4 regions of the Streptomyces sp. SYP-A7185 genome follow, and region 3 is predicted to be linked to each of the others. Evidence: riboswitches for the same ligand, from Rfam matches in the RefSeq annotation. Region 3 holds a riboswitch; each other region holds the start of a gene.
The links. Region 3 has a riboswitch for cobalamin ahead of QBL25_RS16960 (CbtB-domain containing protein). Riboswitches for the same ligand answer to the same signal wherever they lie in the genome.
Positions count from the first base shown of each region.

Region 1: it holds a riboswitch for cobalamin, as region 3 does, so the genes downstream of both, QBL25_RS13800 (ABC transporter substrate-binding protein) here and QBL25_RS16960 (CbtB-domain containing protein) in region 3, are expected to answer to the same signal.
Region 2: it holds a riboswitch for cobalamin, as region 3 does, so the genes downstream of both, metE (5-methyltetrahydropteroyltriglutamate--homocysteine S-methyltransferase) here and QBL25_RS16960 (CbtB-domain containing protein) in region 3, are expected to answer to the same signal.
Region 4: it holds a riboswitch for cobalamin, as region 3 does, so the genes downstream of both, QBL25_RS36710 (energy-coupling factor ABC transporter permease) here and QBL25_RS16960 (CbtB-domain containing protein) in region 3, are expected to answer to the same signal.

Region 1 covers NZ_CP122310.1:3,133,026-3,136,804, reverse strand. The annotation lists gene QBL25_RS13810 (helix-turn-helix domain-containing protein) at 24-890, shown strand; gene QBL25_RS13805 (VOC family protein) at 896-1,363, shown strand; cobalamin riboswitch at 1,442-1,628, shown strand; gene QBL25_RS13800 (ABC transporter substrate-binding protein) at 1,668-2,789, shown strand; gene QBL25_RS13795 (FecCD family ABC transporter permease) at 2,960-3,779, shown strand, end outside.
Region 2 covers NZ_CP122310.1:8,398,650-8,402,428, reverse strand. The annotation lists gene aceA (isocitrate lyase) at 1-95, shown strand, start outside; gene aceB (malate synthase A) at 276-1,898, shown strand; cobalamin riboswitch at 2,111-2,328, shown strand; gene metE (5-methyltetrahydropteroyltriglutamate--homocysteine S-methyltransferase) at 2,489-3,779, shown strand, end outside.
Region 3 covers NZ_CP122310.1:3,876,966-3,880,744, reverse strand. The annotation lists gene QBL25_RS16970 (class F sortase) at 1-229, shown strand, start outside; gene QBL25_RS16965 (CbtA family protein) at 210-1,019, opposite strand; gene QBL25_RS16960 (CbtB-domain containing protein) at 1,040-1,261, opposite strand; cobalamin riboswitch at 1,293-1,415, opposite strand; gene QBL25_RS16955 (GAF and ANTAR domain-containing protein) at 1,781-2,536, opposite strand; gene QBL25_RS16950 (glycoside hydrolase family 6 protein) at 2,698-3,732, shown strand.
Region 4 covers NZ_CP122310.1:8,406,124-8,409,902, forward strand. The annotation lists gene tsaD (tRNA (adenosine(37)-N6)-threonylcarbamoyltransferase complex transferase subunit TsaD) at 1-467, shown strand, start outside; gene QBL25_RS36705 (GNAT family N-acetyltransferase) at 467-1,105, shown strand; cobalamin riboswitch at 1,191-1,375, shown strand; gene QBL25_RS36710 (energy-coupling factor ABC transporter permease) at 1,405-2,127, shown strand; gene QBL25_RS36715 (energy-coupling factor ABC transporter substrate-binding protein) at 2,127-2,531, shown strand; gene cbiQ (cobalt ECF transporter T component CbiQ) at 2,538-3,287, shown strand; gene QBL25_RS36725 (energy-coupling factor ABC transporter ATP-binding protein) at 3,284-3,779, shown strand, end outside.

The sequences.
Region 1 (3,779 bases), 740 kb from region 3:
CCGTCCCTCGCATACTGGAAGGCATGGAGACCGTCTCCCGGGAGTTCGTGCGGGCCGCCCCGCGGCTCGACGGCATGGTGGTGTCCGCCGTCGGCTACCGCACGCGCGGCGAGCAGCCCGGGCTGCACCGCGGCCTGCCCTCCCCGTATCTGACGCTGATCTTCTCGCTGGACGGACCCGTCGTCACCGGCGAGAGCCCCGAGCAGGCGGGCGGCCGGGACGCCGTCCGCACGGACATCGTCCTCGGCGGCCTGCACCGGTCCCCGGCCTACGTCCTGCGGCCCGAGTACGAGGCCGGCATCCAGCTCGCCGTCCACCCGCTCGCCGCCCGCGCCCTCTTCGGCGTACCGGCCGGAGCGCTGGCCGGTGAGCTCGTGACGCCCGGCGCGGACGTCCTGGGGCACCGCGCCGCCGACGTACGGGAGCTGCTGTGCGAGCAGGGCACCTGGCAGGAGCGGTTCGCCTCCCTGTCCGGCTACCTGCGCCGGTGCGCCGCCGACGCGGACGCCGCCGGGTCCGTACGCCCCGAGGTCGCCGAGGCCTGGGCCTGGCTGGCCCGGCACCGGGGCACGGGCACCTTGCGCGGGCTCTCCCGGCACGTCGCGCTCAGCGAACGCCGCCTCACCACGCTCTTCCGCGCCGAGACGGGCCTGAGCCCCAAGCAGGCCGGCCGCCTGATGCGCTTCCAGCGCGCACGGAACGCCGTGGTCCGCCCGGTCGCGGCGGGCGCGGCCCCCGACCTGGCCCGCGTCGCCGCCGACTGCGGCTACTACGACCACTCGCACCTGGTGCGGGACTTCCGGGAGTACGCGGGCGTGAGCCCCAGCGGCTGGCTGGCCGAAGAGTGCCGGAATATCCAAGCCGGGAGCCATGGCGGGGGCGAAGAGTAGGAGCCATGAACACCAACGAAGCGGTGGACACCACCGAGAAGCAGCAGGACCGGTCCGCGTCCGGCGCCGGCCGCGCCCCCGACGTCTGGCCGACGCTCCAGGCGCACGACGCCCCCGCCCTGATCGACTTCCTGGTCGGCACGGTCGGCTTCCTGCGCACGGCCGTCTACCAGGACGGCGACAGCGTGGCCCACGCCGAGCTCGACTGGCCCGAGGGCGGCGCGATCATGCTCGGTTCGTACGACGAAGGGGCCGGTGACTGGTGCCTGAAGCCGGGCACCTCCGGGGCGTACATCGTCACTGACCACGTGGACGACCTCTACCGGCGGCTCACGGCCGCGGGGGCCGACATCATCCGCGAGATCGAGGACAAGCCGTACGGCAGCCGGGAGTTCGCGATCGCCGACCCCGAGGGCAACAAATGGTCCTTCGGCACCTACCGCGGGGCACCGAGGCCCGGCCCCGCGGCCTGACCCGGACCGGCGTTCTCACCCGGCCCCGCGTCCTGACCCTGCTTGACCCGGCTTGACGGCAGCCTTCCTGACCTCGCGTGATAGCTTGCGCACGCCAGTCAACCCACACCAGGGCCAGGGAATCCGGTGCGAATCCGGAACTGACGCGCAGCGGTGAGGGGGAACGGGCGGGGCCACGGCCACTGGGCGTCCACGGACGCCTGGGAAGGCGCCCCGTCCGGCCGATCCCCGAGTCCGAAGACCTGCTGGCACCTCCGTCCGCACACCGGGCGGCGGAGGTGACGAAGCAGGCCAGGCTCCGCGTATGAGCCGTGAGACTCAAGGGATCCCCGTGTCCTTCATAGCCCGTCGTGCACGCGTGCACGTTCCTGGCCGTCGCAGCCGTGGTCGCCGTCGTATACGTGGCCCTGTCTCCGTCCTCCTCGGCACGGCCCTGGCCGTCACGCTGACCTCCTGCGGCGGCTCGCCCTCCACCGCGTCCGGCACGGACCGCGAGGCGGCCGGGTATCCGCTGACCCTGACCTCCTGCGGCAAGAAGGCGGAGATCAAGGCGCCGCCGCGGCGGGCCGTCTCCCTCGACCAGGGCTCCACCGAGATCCTGCTCTCCCTCGGCCTCGCGGACCGCATGGCCGGCACCGGCACCTGGACGGACCCGGTGCTCAAGGGCCTGGAGAAGGAGAACGCCGGGGTCGACCGCCTCGCCGACAGCTACCCCTCCTTCGAGAAGGTCCTGTCCAAGGAGCCGGACTTCGTCACGGCCTCCTTCCTTGCCACGGTCAGCAAGGGAGGCGTCGCCGACCGCGCCAAGTTCGCCGAGCTGGGCGTGCCCGCCTATGTCTCGCCCTCCGACTGCGCGGGCAAGGACAACAGCGGCGACGGCGACGGCCGCCGCGTCAAGACGCTCACCATGGACACCGTCTACGGCGAAGTACGCGACCTGGCCAGGGCCTTCGGCGTCGAGAAGCGCGGCGAGCGCCTGATCGGCGAACTCAAGGGGCGCGTGGCGAAGGCCACCGAGGACATCGACGCCTCCGACGCCACGCTCCTCTACTGGTTCGCCAACTCCGACGCCCCGTACATCGCGGGATGCTGCGGGGCCCCGGGCATCATCACGCGCGAGCTGGGCGCGAAGAACGTCTTCGACGACACCCGCGAGGAGTGGCCCCAGATCAACTGGGAGACGGTCGCCGACCGCGACCCGGACGTCCTGGTCATCGGCGACCTCACCCGCAAGTCGCAGACGGCCGAGAGCGCGAAGAAGAAGATCGCGTTCCTGGAGTCCGACCCGGTCACCAAGAACCTCACCGCCGTGAAGAAGAAGCGGTACGTGCTGCTGAGCGGCCAGGCCATGAACCCGACGATCCGCACGGTGGACGGCGTGGAGCAAGTCGCCGCGGCGTTGCGCGAGTTCGGGCTCGCGAAGTGAGGGGAGGTGTGGGTGCTGGTGCTGGTGCTGGTGCTGGTGCCGGTGGGGGTGCCGGAGCTGATGCCGACACCGGTGTCGGAGCTGATGCCGGTGGGGGTGCTGGTGCCGGCGGGGGATCCGGGGCCGGTGCTGGTGGAGGTGTCGGTGCTGATGCGGGTGTCGGGGGTGGTGTGCGTGCCCGCGTCGGGGCCCGGGTCCGGGTCCGGGCCGGGGTCGGAGGGCCGGGCGGTGTGCGGCACGTGCTCCTCTGGGCGGCGGGCCTCGCCGCCCTCGCCCTCTCCGTCGCGGTGGCCGTCACCATCGGGCCCGCGGACATCTCCGTACCGGACGTGTGGTCGGCGGTCGCGGCCCACCTCGGCGGGGGAGAGGCGCGGCTCACGCCCATCCGGGACGGCATCGTCTGGAACCTGCGCATGCCGCGCACGCTCCTCGCGGCGGTCTGCGGGGCGGGCCTCGCGGTCTGCGGGACGGTCCTCCAGTCCCTCCTGCGCAACCCCCTCGCCGACCCCTTCGTGCTCGGCGTCTCGTCGGGGGCGTCCACGGGCGCGGTCGCGATCGTCGTCCTGGGCATCGGCGGGGGAGCGGTGTCGGTCTCGGCGGGCGCCTTCGCCGGGGCGGTGTGCTCCTTCGCGCTGGTCCTGTTCCTGAGCCACACCCTGGGCGGCAGCGCGGACCGGGTGGTGCTGTCCGGTGTGGCGGCGATGCAGCTTTTCTCCGCCCTCACCTCCTTCGTGATCCTGACGTCCGGTGACGCGGAGACGACACGCAGCGTCCTGTTCTGGCTGCTCGGCTCGTTGAGCGGGGTGGGCTGGATCGACGTCTGGCTGTGCGGGGCGGTGCTCTTCGCGGCGCTCGCGGTCTGCCTGACGCAGGCGCGCACCCTGGACGCGTTCGCGTTCGGCCAGGACGCGGCGGCCACGCTCGGCGTCCACGTGGCCCGCACCCGCCTCCTGCTGCTCTCCGTCACGGCGCTCCTGACGGGGGCGTTGG
Region 2 (3,779 bases), 4.5 Mb from region 3:
GCACCGGCTACTTCGACCAGGTGTCCACCGCGGTCAACCCGGCCTCCTCCACGACGGCGCTGTCCGGTTCCACGGAGGAAGAGCAGTTCCACTAGTTCGCTGCGCGGAGATCGGGCGGTCGGGCGGTTGGTCGGCCGGTCGCGGGGCTCCGGGCTTGGAGCTTAGGGCTTAGGGCTCAAGGCCGCCCCGTCTGCCTTTCCTTCCTGCGCCCCCGCCCTGTCTTGCCGCATCCCCGCCCCCCCGCTCTCGCTCTCGCTCTCGCTGAGGAGACCCGTATGTCCATCTCCGCTCCGACCCGCCGCGCCCAGGTCCTCGGCATTCCGGCCGACCGGCAGGACGAGATCCTCACCCCGGAGGCCCTGGAGTTCCTCGGCCGCCTCGTCGACGCCTTCGCCGGCCGCCGCCTGGAGATCCTCAAGGAGCGCACCCGGGTGGGCGCACGGCTGGTCTCCGGCTCCCCGCTCGACTTCTCCGTCGCCACCTCCCGCGTCCGGGCGGACGACTCCTGGCGGGTCGCACCTCCGGCCCCCGGGCTGACCGACCGCCGCGTCGAGATCACCGGGCCGCCCGAGCGCGCGGCGACGGTCAGCGCCCTCAACTCCGGTGCACGGGTGTGGGTGGCCGACTTCGAGGACGCCACCTCCCCCACCTGGGACAACATCATCGGCGGCCAGCTGAACCTGCTCGACGCCGTCGAGCGCCGGATCGACTTCACCACGCCGGAGGGCGAGCGCCACCGCCTCGGCGAGCGGCTCGCGACCATCGTCGTCCGCCCGCGCGGCTGGCACCTCACCGAAGCGCACCTGGAGTTCGACGGCCGCCCCGCACCCGCGTCACTCGTGGACTTCGGGCTCTATTTCTTCCACTGCGCCCAGCGGCAGATCGACGCCGGGCACGGCCCGTACTTCTCTCTGCCCAAGCTGGAGAACCGCGACGAGGCACGGCTGTGGAACGACGTGTTCGTCCTCGCCCAGGATCTCCTCGGCATCCCCCGCGGCACGGTCCGGGCCACCGTCCTGATCGAGACCGTCACGGCGGCCTTCCAGATGGAGGAGATTCTCTACGAGCTCCGCGAGCACAGCTCGGGCCTCAGCGCGGGCCGCTGGAACTACCTCTTCAGCCTCATCAAGACCTTCGGACACCGCACCGACTTCCTGCTGCCCGACCGGGCGAAGGTCACCATGACGGCCCCCTTCATGCGCGCGTACACCGAACTCCTCGTCCGCACCTGCCACAAGCGGGGTGCCCACGCGATCGGCGGCGTGGCGGCCCACGTTCCCGCCGAGGACCCCGGCGCCCAGGACCCCTGCGCCCAGGACCCCGACGCCCACCGGGCGGCCGTCGCCACGGTGCGCCTCGACAAGGAACGGGAGGCCGAGGACGGCTTCGACGGCTCCCGCGTCGCCCACCCCGCACTGGTCCCCGTCTGCCGCGAGGTGTTCGACGAGGTGCTGGAAAGCCGCCCGCACCAGATCGACCGGGGGCGCGAGGACGTCGGGGTGACCGCGGCGCAGCTGCTGTCCGCGCGCCGCGTCAGCGCCCCGCCGACCCCGGAAGGCGTACGCCTCGCCACCGCGGTCGCCCTGCGCCACTTCGCCGCCTGGCTGCGCGGGCAGGGATCCGTCGCCCTGGACGGGCTGTTGGAGGACGGCGCCACGGCCGAGATCGCCCGTGCACAGATCTGGCAGTGGCTGCGCCACCGGGCCGTCGACCGTCTGACCGTGCTCGACCTGATGGAGGACGAGCTCGCCGCCCTGGGCGCCGAGTATCCATGGGCGCCCCTCGACGACGTCCGGGAGCTCTTCGAACGGACCGCGCTCTCACGGGAGTTGCCCGCGTTCTTCACCACCGATGCCTACGGCCGCCATCTCGTGCGCCGGCCGGAGGGACCGCGATGACCATCGCGGTCGACACGTACGACCGGGGCTGAGGGGCCCGGGTCCGCCGCCGGACCGAGGGGCCCGGTGGCTGCTGCGGAAGGGGCGCGGAACAGAGTGGTGATCTGTTCCGCGCCCCTTCACGTGCCCTCACGTGCCCCCGGCGGAGCCCGCGTGTCTCACCTCACGGTCCGGAATGTGATCAGTACTGCCCAAGACGCCCACCACCCTCTAGCCTGATCGGTGCAGCTGGTTCGCCCTGCCCGCCAGGCAGACGCGTCGTAAGAGGGAACCCGGTGGAAATCCGGGACTGCCCCGCAGCGGTGAGTGGGAACGACCGCCGTCATACGCACTGGGTCCATCGGGGACCCGGGAAGCGACGGCCAGTAGGGATCTGCCCCGGCAGATGTGCCCGCGAGTCCGAAGACCTGCCCGTTGCCCGTACGTGATCCCTCACGTGCGGACATCCCGGTGACCTCGTGGGCGGGTCGGCGTACAGATCAGGTGGAGCACCGCGCCGGAGGCGCGCGTCCGTCCGCCCGGTCCGTCATCCCTTCGCGTCCGTGTCCCGTCCCGGGATGCTCAGGAGTCATCTCGCGAAGGAGATTTCCGTGACAGCGAAGTCCGCAGCCGCGGCAGCACGGTCCACCGTGTACGGCTACCCCCGCCAGGGCCCCGACCGGGAACTGAAGAAGGCCGTCGAGGGCTACTGGAAGGGCCGCGTCAGCGCCGACGCCCTCCGGGAGACCGCGGCGCGCCTGCGCCGCTCCACCTGGCGACAGCTGGCCGACGCCGGGATCCACGAAGTGCCGACCGGCGACTTCTCGTACTACGACCACGTCCTGGACGCCGGCGTCATGGTCGGGGCCGTCCCGCGGCGGCACCGCGAGGCCGTCGACACCGACGCGCTCGACGGGTACTTCGCGATGGCCCGCGGCACCCAGGACGTGGCGCCGCTGGAGATGACCAAGTGGTTCGACACCAACTACCACTACCTCGTGCCGGAGCTGGGCCCCGACACCGTCTTCACCGCCGACTCCGCCAAGCAGGTCACCGAGCTCAAGGAGGCCCTCGCCCTGGGCCTGGCGGCCCGGCCTGTCCTCGTCGGCCCGGTGACCTATCTGCTGCTCGCCAAGCCCGCGCCCGGCGTGGCCGCCGACTTCGAGCCGCTGACGCTCCTCGACCGGCTGCTGCCCGTGTACGCCGAGGTCCTCGCCGATCTGCGGGCCGCGGGCGCCGAGTGGACGCAGCTGGACGAACCCGCCCTGGTCCAGGACCGCACCCCGGCGGAGCTCAACGCCGCCGCCCGCGCCTACCGCGATCTCGGCGCCCTCACCGACCGCCCGCGGCTCCTCGTCGCCTCGTACTTCGGCCGGCTCGGCGACGCGCTGCCCGTCCTCGCCAAGGCGCCGGTCGAGGGCCTGGCCCTGGACTTCACCGAGTCCGCCGCCGGCCAGCTCCAGGACCTCGCCGCCGTCGGCGGGCTGCCCGGCAAGCGGCTGGTCGCGGGCGTCGTCAACGGCCGCAACATCTGGATCAACGACCTGGAGAAGTCCCTGGCCACCCTGGGCACGCTCCTGGGTCTCGCCGACCGCGTCGACGTCTCGGCGTCCTGCTCCCTGCTGCACGTCCCGCTGGACTCCACCGCCGAGCGGGACATCGACCCGCAGATCGGCCGCTGGCTTGCCTTCGCCCGGCAGAAGACCGCCGAGATCGCCACGCTGGCCCGCGGCCTGTCCCAGGGCACGGGCGCCGTCGCGGCCGAACTCTCCGCCAACCGCGCCGACCTGGCGTCCCGCGCGGGCTCGGCCCTCACCCACGACCCTGCCGTACGCTCCCGGGTCGCGGCCGTCACCGCGTCCGACGCACGGCGCGCCCACGCCTATCCGGAGCGCGCGGCGG
Region 3 (3,779 bases):
CGAGAAGGTCCGGGTGTCCCGGGACGACGGCTCGGTCGCCGAGTTCACCGTGGACGACGTCCAGGTCATCAGCCGCGACCGCTTCGACGCGAAGAAGGCGTACGGCCCCCACGAGGAGGGCCGCGCCGAGCTCCGCCTGATCACGTGCGGCGGCTCCTTCGACCGGGCGACCAAGACCTACTCGGCGAACGTGGTGGTGTCCGCCTACCTCACCGGGGTGGGGCCGTAGGGGCCGCACCGGGGCGCGAGGGCACTCCCGCCGCCCTCGCGCCCGCGGCGCGGCCCCTGGCCCCTTCCCGGGCCGCCCGCAGGCCCAGGCCGCCGAAGACCGCCGCGAACACGGCCCACAGCAGGGCGTGCGAGGCGATCGACAGGACGCGGAAGTCCCACAAGAGCACCGCGTCGACCGGGACCGGGTCGGGGTTGTCCGGGAGCAGGAAGAGCACGGCGAGGACGGCGACCGTCGTGAGGGCCGCCGCGGCCTGCCGCACCGGATCGGTCCGCGTGGCCAGGCGTACGTACACCTGCCGGACCAGAAGCATGCCGAGGACGCCGATCACCAGGGCCGCGCACCACAAGGCCTGGCGGTCGCCGACCGTGTCCGCGTCGCCGACGCCCGGCGGGTTCGCGGGGTAGCGCAGGGCGGGCAGCAGCGAGACCGCGAGGAAGGCCGCCGCCGCGAACGCCACGGCGCGCGGCCACGGGGCGGCGTACGGATCGCGGCGGTGCACCAGGGCATAGGCCACCGCGAAGAGGACACCGACGGCGAGACCGGCGACGAGCGTGGTGACCACCAGACCCGCGTGCTGGGTCGACCGCGTGAACAACTCCTCGTGGTGCCGCGCGTGCTCCTGGACGGCGGATCGTCTCTCCTCGGCGCGGATCGCCCGGTCCATCAGGGGCTCGGCGAGCAGCAGGGAGAAGAGACCGGCCGCGAGGCCCGCCGCTCCGCCTGCCACGAGCCCCCGGCCGAGCAGGGGCAGCACGGGTGAGGACGACGACGAGGGCACGGTGGGCATGGCGCCGGGTCCGTCCCCGGTCAGTGGCACGGCGCACCGAAGAGGTGCCGGCCGTCGTGGGCGAACTCGTGGAGGTAGCTGCCGGTCGCCGAGATCAGCGAGCCGTTGTCGACGAAGAGGGCGTAGAGCGCGATCAGCGCGATGACGGTCGCGGCCGACGCGACGAGCCAGTCGCGGGTGCGGGCCGTGGCGTCCTGAGCCGTCGCCGTGCCGGTGTGCGGTGCCGCGGTGTGCAGTGCCATGTCGAAGCGCCTCCTTCTGGGGTTCCACGCCCCGAAGCAGGAGTACGACGGCTCAGTTCCTGGCTTCCGCACACCCTCGCGGCGTCCGGTCACAGTGGCGGGACCGCCCCGGCGTCGCACCGGGTTCCTGTCAACCGTCGCCTCGATGTATGGACTTGTCGTCCGGAGAGTCCCATTTGCGCATGGACACTGTCAACGGTCCCGGAGCCTGTCCGTGGAAACCGCTGTCTGCCTGAATCCGTTCAACCAGGCCCGGTCGGCGGCCCGCTCCCCCCGGAGCCGTCGACCGGGCTGGTCCTCGACCGCGCGCGCTCGAGCTGCGGGAGTAACCCGGCGCCGGCGCGGGAGGTTCAAGGGCCAACCCCGCTGTTGCGGGATGGGCGATCAGGCCGGGGGCTTGGGCCGTTGTCTCGACTCTAGAACGGATGAGCGCCGGAGCCTAGGGGTGGATTGACGCCAAGTCGTGATCCGCTTCCTCTCCGTGATCTCCGCAGGTGGTGCCGGTTCCCGGGATGACCTTCACTCTGGTTCGGACCAACCGCCGCGCAGCGTCGCGTCGTCGAGCGATCCCTTGATCACTTCCGTGGCCACCAGGTCCATGACCAGGCGTTCTCTGCGCGCGTACCGCCGCAGTACGTCGAAGGCCTCGTCCACGCCGGTGTGCCAGCGTTCGGCGAGTATGCCTTTGGCCTGTTCGATGCGTACGCGGCTGGTCAGGGCGGACTGGAGCTGGGTGGCGAGGGTCCGATACTGCGTGTAGGCACGGTGGTTGTGCAGACCCACCGCGGTGGCGTCGGCGATGGCCTGCGCGAGCCGCACCTCGGCTTCGGTGTGCGTGTTCCGGGAGGTGTCGGGCACGAAGATGTTGAGCGCCCCGAGCAGCGCCTTGCGCAGCCGGAGCGGGACGGCGTACGTCACGCCGATGCCCTGGCGCCGGGCCAGGGCGGTGAAGTCCGGCCACCGTTCGGCGGGTTCGGTCTCCGCGAGCCGCACCGGCGGCACGGGCAGCCCCGTGCCGAGGCTCTCCACGCAGGGCCCTCCGCTGTGCTGGGCGCCAAGCAGGCCGAGTGCGAGATCCCGGGGGTGCCCGCCGGTGGCGATCGCGGGGGAGCCGGCACCGTCGAAGATCACCCCGGCCGCGGAGGCGTCGAGGAGCTCCACGCAGTGGCCCGCGACCCGGCCGAGATAGATCTCCGGGTCGAAGTCGTCGTCCAAGGTGTTCGAGGTCTCCACCAGGACGTGGGCCAGCCGTAGTTCAGAGGTGCGATCCCGCATGGTCTCCTCCCCGTGAGAGCCGCCCCGCCCACTGCGTCTACCCCCGAAGGCCGGGCTGTAACAGGTCTCCTACAGGTCTCCGCCGCGGCCGGGCGGGCCTCGTGGCCTGGGTGTGCGTATGTCAGGATTGAGAATCGGACAGTGCACCCAAGGGGGAGTGGATGTACCACAAAGGCACCGGCCGCGGTCATCGGATCGCGGTCAGGGGGTTGCAGGCCGCGGCGGCGTTTGCGGGGGCTGCGCTGCTGCTGTCGGGGTGCTCCTCCGATGACGGCTCGGGCGAGGAGGAATCCTCGGGACAGCCGGTCAAGCAGCAGCCCAAGGGTTCCGACCCGTACTGGGTCAACCCGGAGGGGAACGCGGCCAAGCAGGTCGCCGCGTACGAGAAGGACGGCAAGAAGGACGACGCCGGGCTGATCCGGAAGATCGCCGAGCAGCCCGTCGCGGAATGGATCGTCCCGGAGAACGCGGAGGACCAGGCGCGCGGCTTCACCGAGGCCGCGCAGAAGGCCGACAGGGACGCCCTGCTGGTCCTCTACAACATCCCGCACCGCGACTGCGGGCAGTACTCACAAGGCGGCGCGGCGGACGGCAACGAGTACCGCGCCTTCATCGACCAGGTGGCCGCGGGCATCGGCGACCGCAGGGCCACGGTCATCCTGGAGCCGGACGCCGTGCTCCACATGGTCGACAACTGCACGCCCGAGCAGTTCCACGAGGAGCGTTACGACCTCCTCAAGGGCGCCATCGGCAAGCTCAAGTCCCTGAAGAACACCAAGGTGTACCTGGACGCGGGCAACGCCGGCTGGAAGAACCCGGACTCGCTCTGGGAGCCCCTGAAGTGGTCGGGCGTCGAGCAGGCCGACGGCTTCTCGGTCAACGTCTCGAACTTCCAGACCACCGAGGCCAGCACGGAGTTCGGCAAGAAGCTCTCGGCGAAGATCGGCGGCAAGCCGTTCGTGATCGACACCGCGCGCAACGGCAACGGCCCGTACACCAAGGGCAAGGACCCCTGGTGCAACCCGCCGGGCCGCGCGCTCGGCGAGGCGCCGACCACCAAGACGGACGACCCGCTCGTCGACGCGTACCTCTGGATCAAGCGGCCCGGCGAGTCGGACGGCACTTGTCGGGGCGGCCCCAAGGCCGGTCAGTGGTGGCCCGAGTACGCAGCGGGGCTTGCGAAGGCGGCCCAGTAGGAGCGCCCCGTCAGGGGCGCGGGGAACTGCGCGCTCAGCCCACGAAA
Region 4 (3,779 bases), 4.5 Mb from region 3:
TGGCCTTCCCCCGCCCGCTCACCGGGCCGGGGGACGACCCCTACGCCTTCTCCTTCTCCGGGCTCAAGACCGCCGCCGCGCGCTGGGCCGAGGGGCACGCGGGACGCGAACTGCCGGTGGCCGACGGCGCTGCCTCGCTCCAGGAGGCCGTCGCGGACGTCCTGACCCGCAAGGCCCTTGCCGCCTGCCGGGACCACGGCGTCGCCACCCTCGTCGTGGTCGGCGGGGTCGCCGCGAACTCACGGGTGCGATCGCTAGCCGAGGAGCGGTGCGCGGCGGCCGGCGTGCGGCTGCGCGTCCCGCCGATGACCCTGTGCACGGACAACGGCGCGATGATCGCCGCCGTCGGTGACCTGCTCGTACGGGCCGGGGCCGAACCCGCCCCGTGGGACGTGTCGATCGACCCGTCCGCCACCTTGGAGTACGCGGCCCTGCGGCCGGTGGCCGCGGCGGCGAAGGCCGCCTGATGGCGACGGTCGTCCGGTCCCTGCGGGGCGAGCAACTGCTCGCGCACACCGCCGCCTTGCGCACGGTCTACGCCGAAGCCTTCCGCCTGCCGCCCTGGCACGAGGACGAGGAGCGGGTGGCGGCGTTCTTGGTCCGGCTCCGGGACGACGTGCGGCGCCCCGGGTTCACCGCGGCGCTCGCCCTGGAGGGGACGGACGTCACCGGGTTCGCCACCGGCTGGACCACCCCCGACCCCTTTCCCGCCGGCCGCTGCTACCCCCAGGCGGCGGCCGGACTGGGCCCCGGGCGCGCCCGGTCATGGCTGTGCGGGGCCCGGGAGATAGACGAACTGGCCGTACGCCCCACCGCGCAGGGCACCGGAACCGGGGCGGCCCTGCTGGCCGCGATGGCCTCCGACGCGCCCGACGGCCGGGTCTGGCTGCTGACGTCGGTCCGTTCGCCCCAGGCCATGCGCTTCTACGACCGCCAGGGCTGGACCCAGGCGACGCATCCCTCCCCCGACGGCAAGGGCCTCGTCGTCTTCCTCGGACCGCGCCATCCCGCGCGGACGCTCGCGGTGACCGGCGGCGGACAGGATGCGGCCGCCCGGGCGGCGAGGGGCGTGCCGGGCGCGCACCTGCCGACGCACGGGGGCTGACCAGGGGCGTACGCCCCCGGCCGGATGCGCCCGCGCGTGCCACAGGTGGAGCGGCCCACAAGTTGTCAGGAAACTCGGATGCGCACTAGGGTCACCACGCCTTGGTGCTCGGGAAATCCGGTGTGATGCCGGTGCGGCCCTCGCCACTGTGATCGGGAAGTCCGGCTCCAGCCCTCGCGGCAGCCACTGGGTGCTCACGCACCCGGGAAGGCGGAGTCCGGTCGGTACGACCCGTCAGCCAGGAGACCGGCCAAGGCGCGTTGTCCATCCACGAGGTGCTGGAGAGGGTCTGCTTAGCCATGCACATAGCCGAGGGTTTCCTCCCCCCGGCGCACGCGATCGCCTGGGGTGTCGCGTCAGCGCCGTTCGTCGTCCACGGAGTCCGCTCCCTCACCCGTGAAGTCAAGGAACACCCGGAGAGCACTCTGCTCCTGGGTGCCTCCGGAGCCTTCACTTTTGTCCTTTCCGCGCTGAAGATCCCCTCCGTCACGGGCAGTTGCTCGCACCCGACGGGCACGGGGCTCGGCGCGATCCTGTTCCGGCCGCCGATCATGGCCGTGCTCGGCACGATCACCCTGCTGTTCCAGGCGCTGCTGCTCGCCCACGGCGGGCTCACCACGCTCGGCGCCAACGTCTTCTCCATGGCGATCGTCGGACCCTGGGCGGGGTACGCCGTCTACCGCCTCCTGAAGCGGTTCGACGTGCCGCTCATGGTCGCCGTGTTCTTCGGCGCGTTCGTCGCCGACCTGTCCACGTACTGCGTCACCAGCGTCCAGCTCGCCCTGGCGTTCCCGGATCCCGGCAGCGGGTTCATCGGCGCGCTCGGCAAGTTCGGCGGCATCTTCGCCGTCACGCAGATCCCCCTCGCGGTCAGCGAGGGCCTGCTCACCGTCCTGGTGATGCGCCTGCTCGTGCAGTCGAGCAAGGGCGAGCTCACGCGGCTCGGCGTCCTGCTCCAGGGCAAGAAGACGGACCCGAAGCAGGACACGGACACCAAGACGGAGACGGGGGCCAGCGCCTGATGAGCCGGAACGCGAAGATCAACACTCTGCTCCTCCTCATCGTCGCCGCGCTCGCGGTGCTGCCGCTGGCGCTCGGCCTCGGCGACGACGAGAAAGAGCCGTTCACCGGGGCCGACGCCCAGGCCGAGACCGCCATCACCGAGATCAAGCCCGACTACGAGCCGTGGTTCTCGCCGCTGTACGAACCCCCCTCCGGGGAGGTCGAGTCGGCGCTCTTCGCCCTTCAGGCGGCACTGGGCGCCGGCGTCCTCGCGTACTACTTCGGTCTGCGCAAGGGGCGCCGCCAGGGCGCGGAGATCGCACGGGCCGAGCAGGGCCCCGCGGAGCAGACGCTCACGGGAACCGCCCCCGCGCAGAAGGCCTCCGCGGGGGAGAGCACCCGGGCCGACGCCGAACAGGTCTGACCCGGCGTGCTGCCCATCGACGCGGCGGCGCACAGCAATCGCTGGCGCCGCCGCCACCCCGTGGACAAAGCTGTGCTCGGGCTCGGCCTCACCGCCCTGGCCGTCTCCCTGCCGCCCTGGCCCGGCGCGGCCCTCGTCCTGGTCGCCGCCCTGGCCGTGCTGCTCGGTCCCGCCGGTGTGCCGCCCGGCAAACTGTGGCGCGCCTACCGCGTACCGCTCGGCTTCTGCGTCACCGGCGCCCTGACCCTGATCGTCCAACTCGGCGGCCCCGACGGGTTCGTCACGCTCGCCGACGGCGGCCCCGCACGGGCCGGCGGTCTGCTCCTGCGCACCTCGGCGGCCTCGCTCGGCGTCCTGCTGTTCGCCTTCACCACCCCCATGTCGGACCTGCTGCCCCGTCTGGTGAGAGCCGGGGTGCCCGCGCCGGTGGTCGACGTGGCCCTGGTCATGTACCGGATGAGCTTCCTGCTCCTGGACTCCATGAGCCGCATCCGGCAGGCGCAGGCCGCGCGCCTGGGCCACACCACGCGGGCCGCCACCTGGCGTTCCCTCGGCGGGCTCGGGGCCACCGCGTTCGTGCGGGCCTTCGACCGGGCGACGCGGCTCCAGGCCGGGCTCGCCGGCCGCGGGTACGACGGCACCCTGCGGGTGCTCGTGCCCGAGGCCCGGATCTCCCGGCGCTTCGTGGCCGTGAGCGCGGTCCTCCTCCTGGGCCTCGCGGCCCTCACCCTCGTACTGAAACGGCTACTTCCATGAAGGCTTCCTCCCCGGGCGAGCCGGGCGCGGCCCCCGAGCCGGGCGGCTCCCTGGTCGCTCTGCGCGCCGCCTCCTACGCCTACGAGGACGGGCCCACCGTGCTCAGCGGCCTGGACTTCGACGTCACCGAGGGGCGTGCCCTCGCGCTGCTCGGGCGCAACGGCAGCGGCAAGACCACCCTGATGCGGCTGCTGAGCGGCGGACTGCGGCCCGACCGGGGCGCATTGAGCGTCGGGGGAGTCCCCGTCACGTACGACCGCAAGGGACTCACCCGGCTGCGGACCACCGTGCAGCTGGTCGTCCAGGACCCGGACGACCAGCTGTTCGCCGCCTCGGTCGAACAGGACGTGTCCTTCGGGCCGCTGAACCTGGGGCTGCCGGACGCCGAGGTGCGGGCCCGGGTCGCCGAGGCCCTCACCGCGCTGGACATCGGCGCCCTGGCGGACCGCCCCACCCATCTGCTCTCCTACGGCCAGCGCAAACGGACGGCCA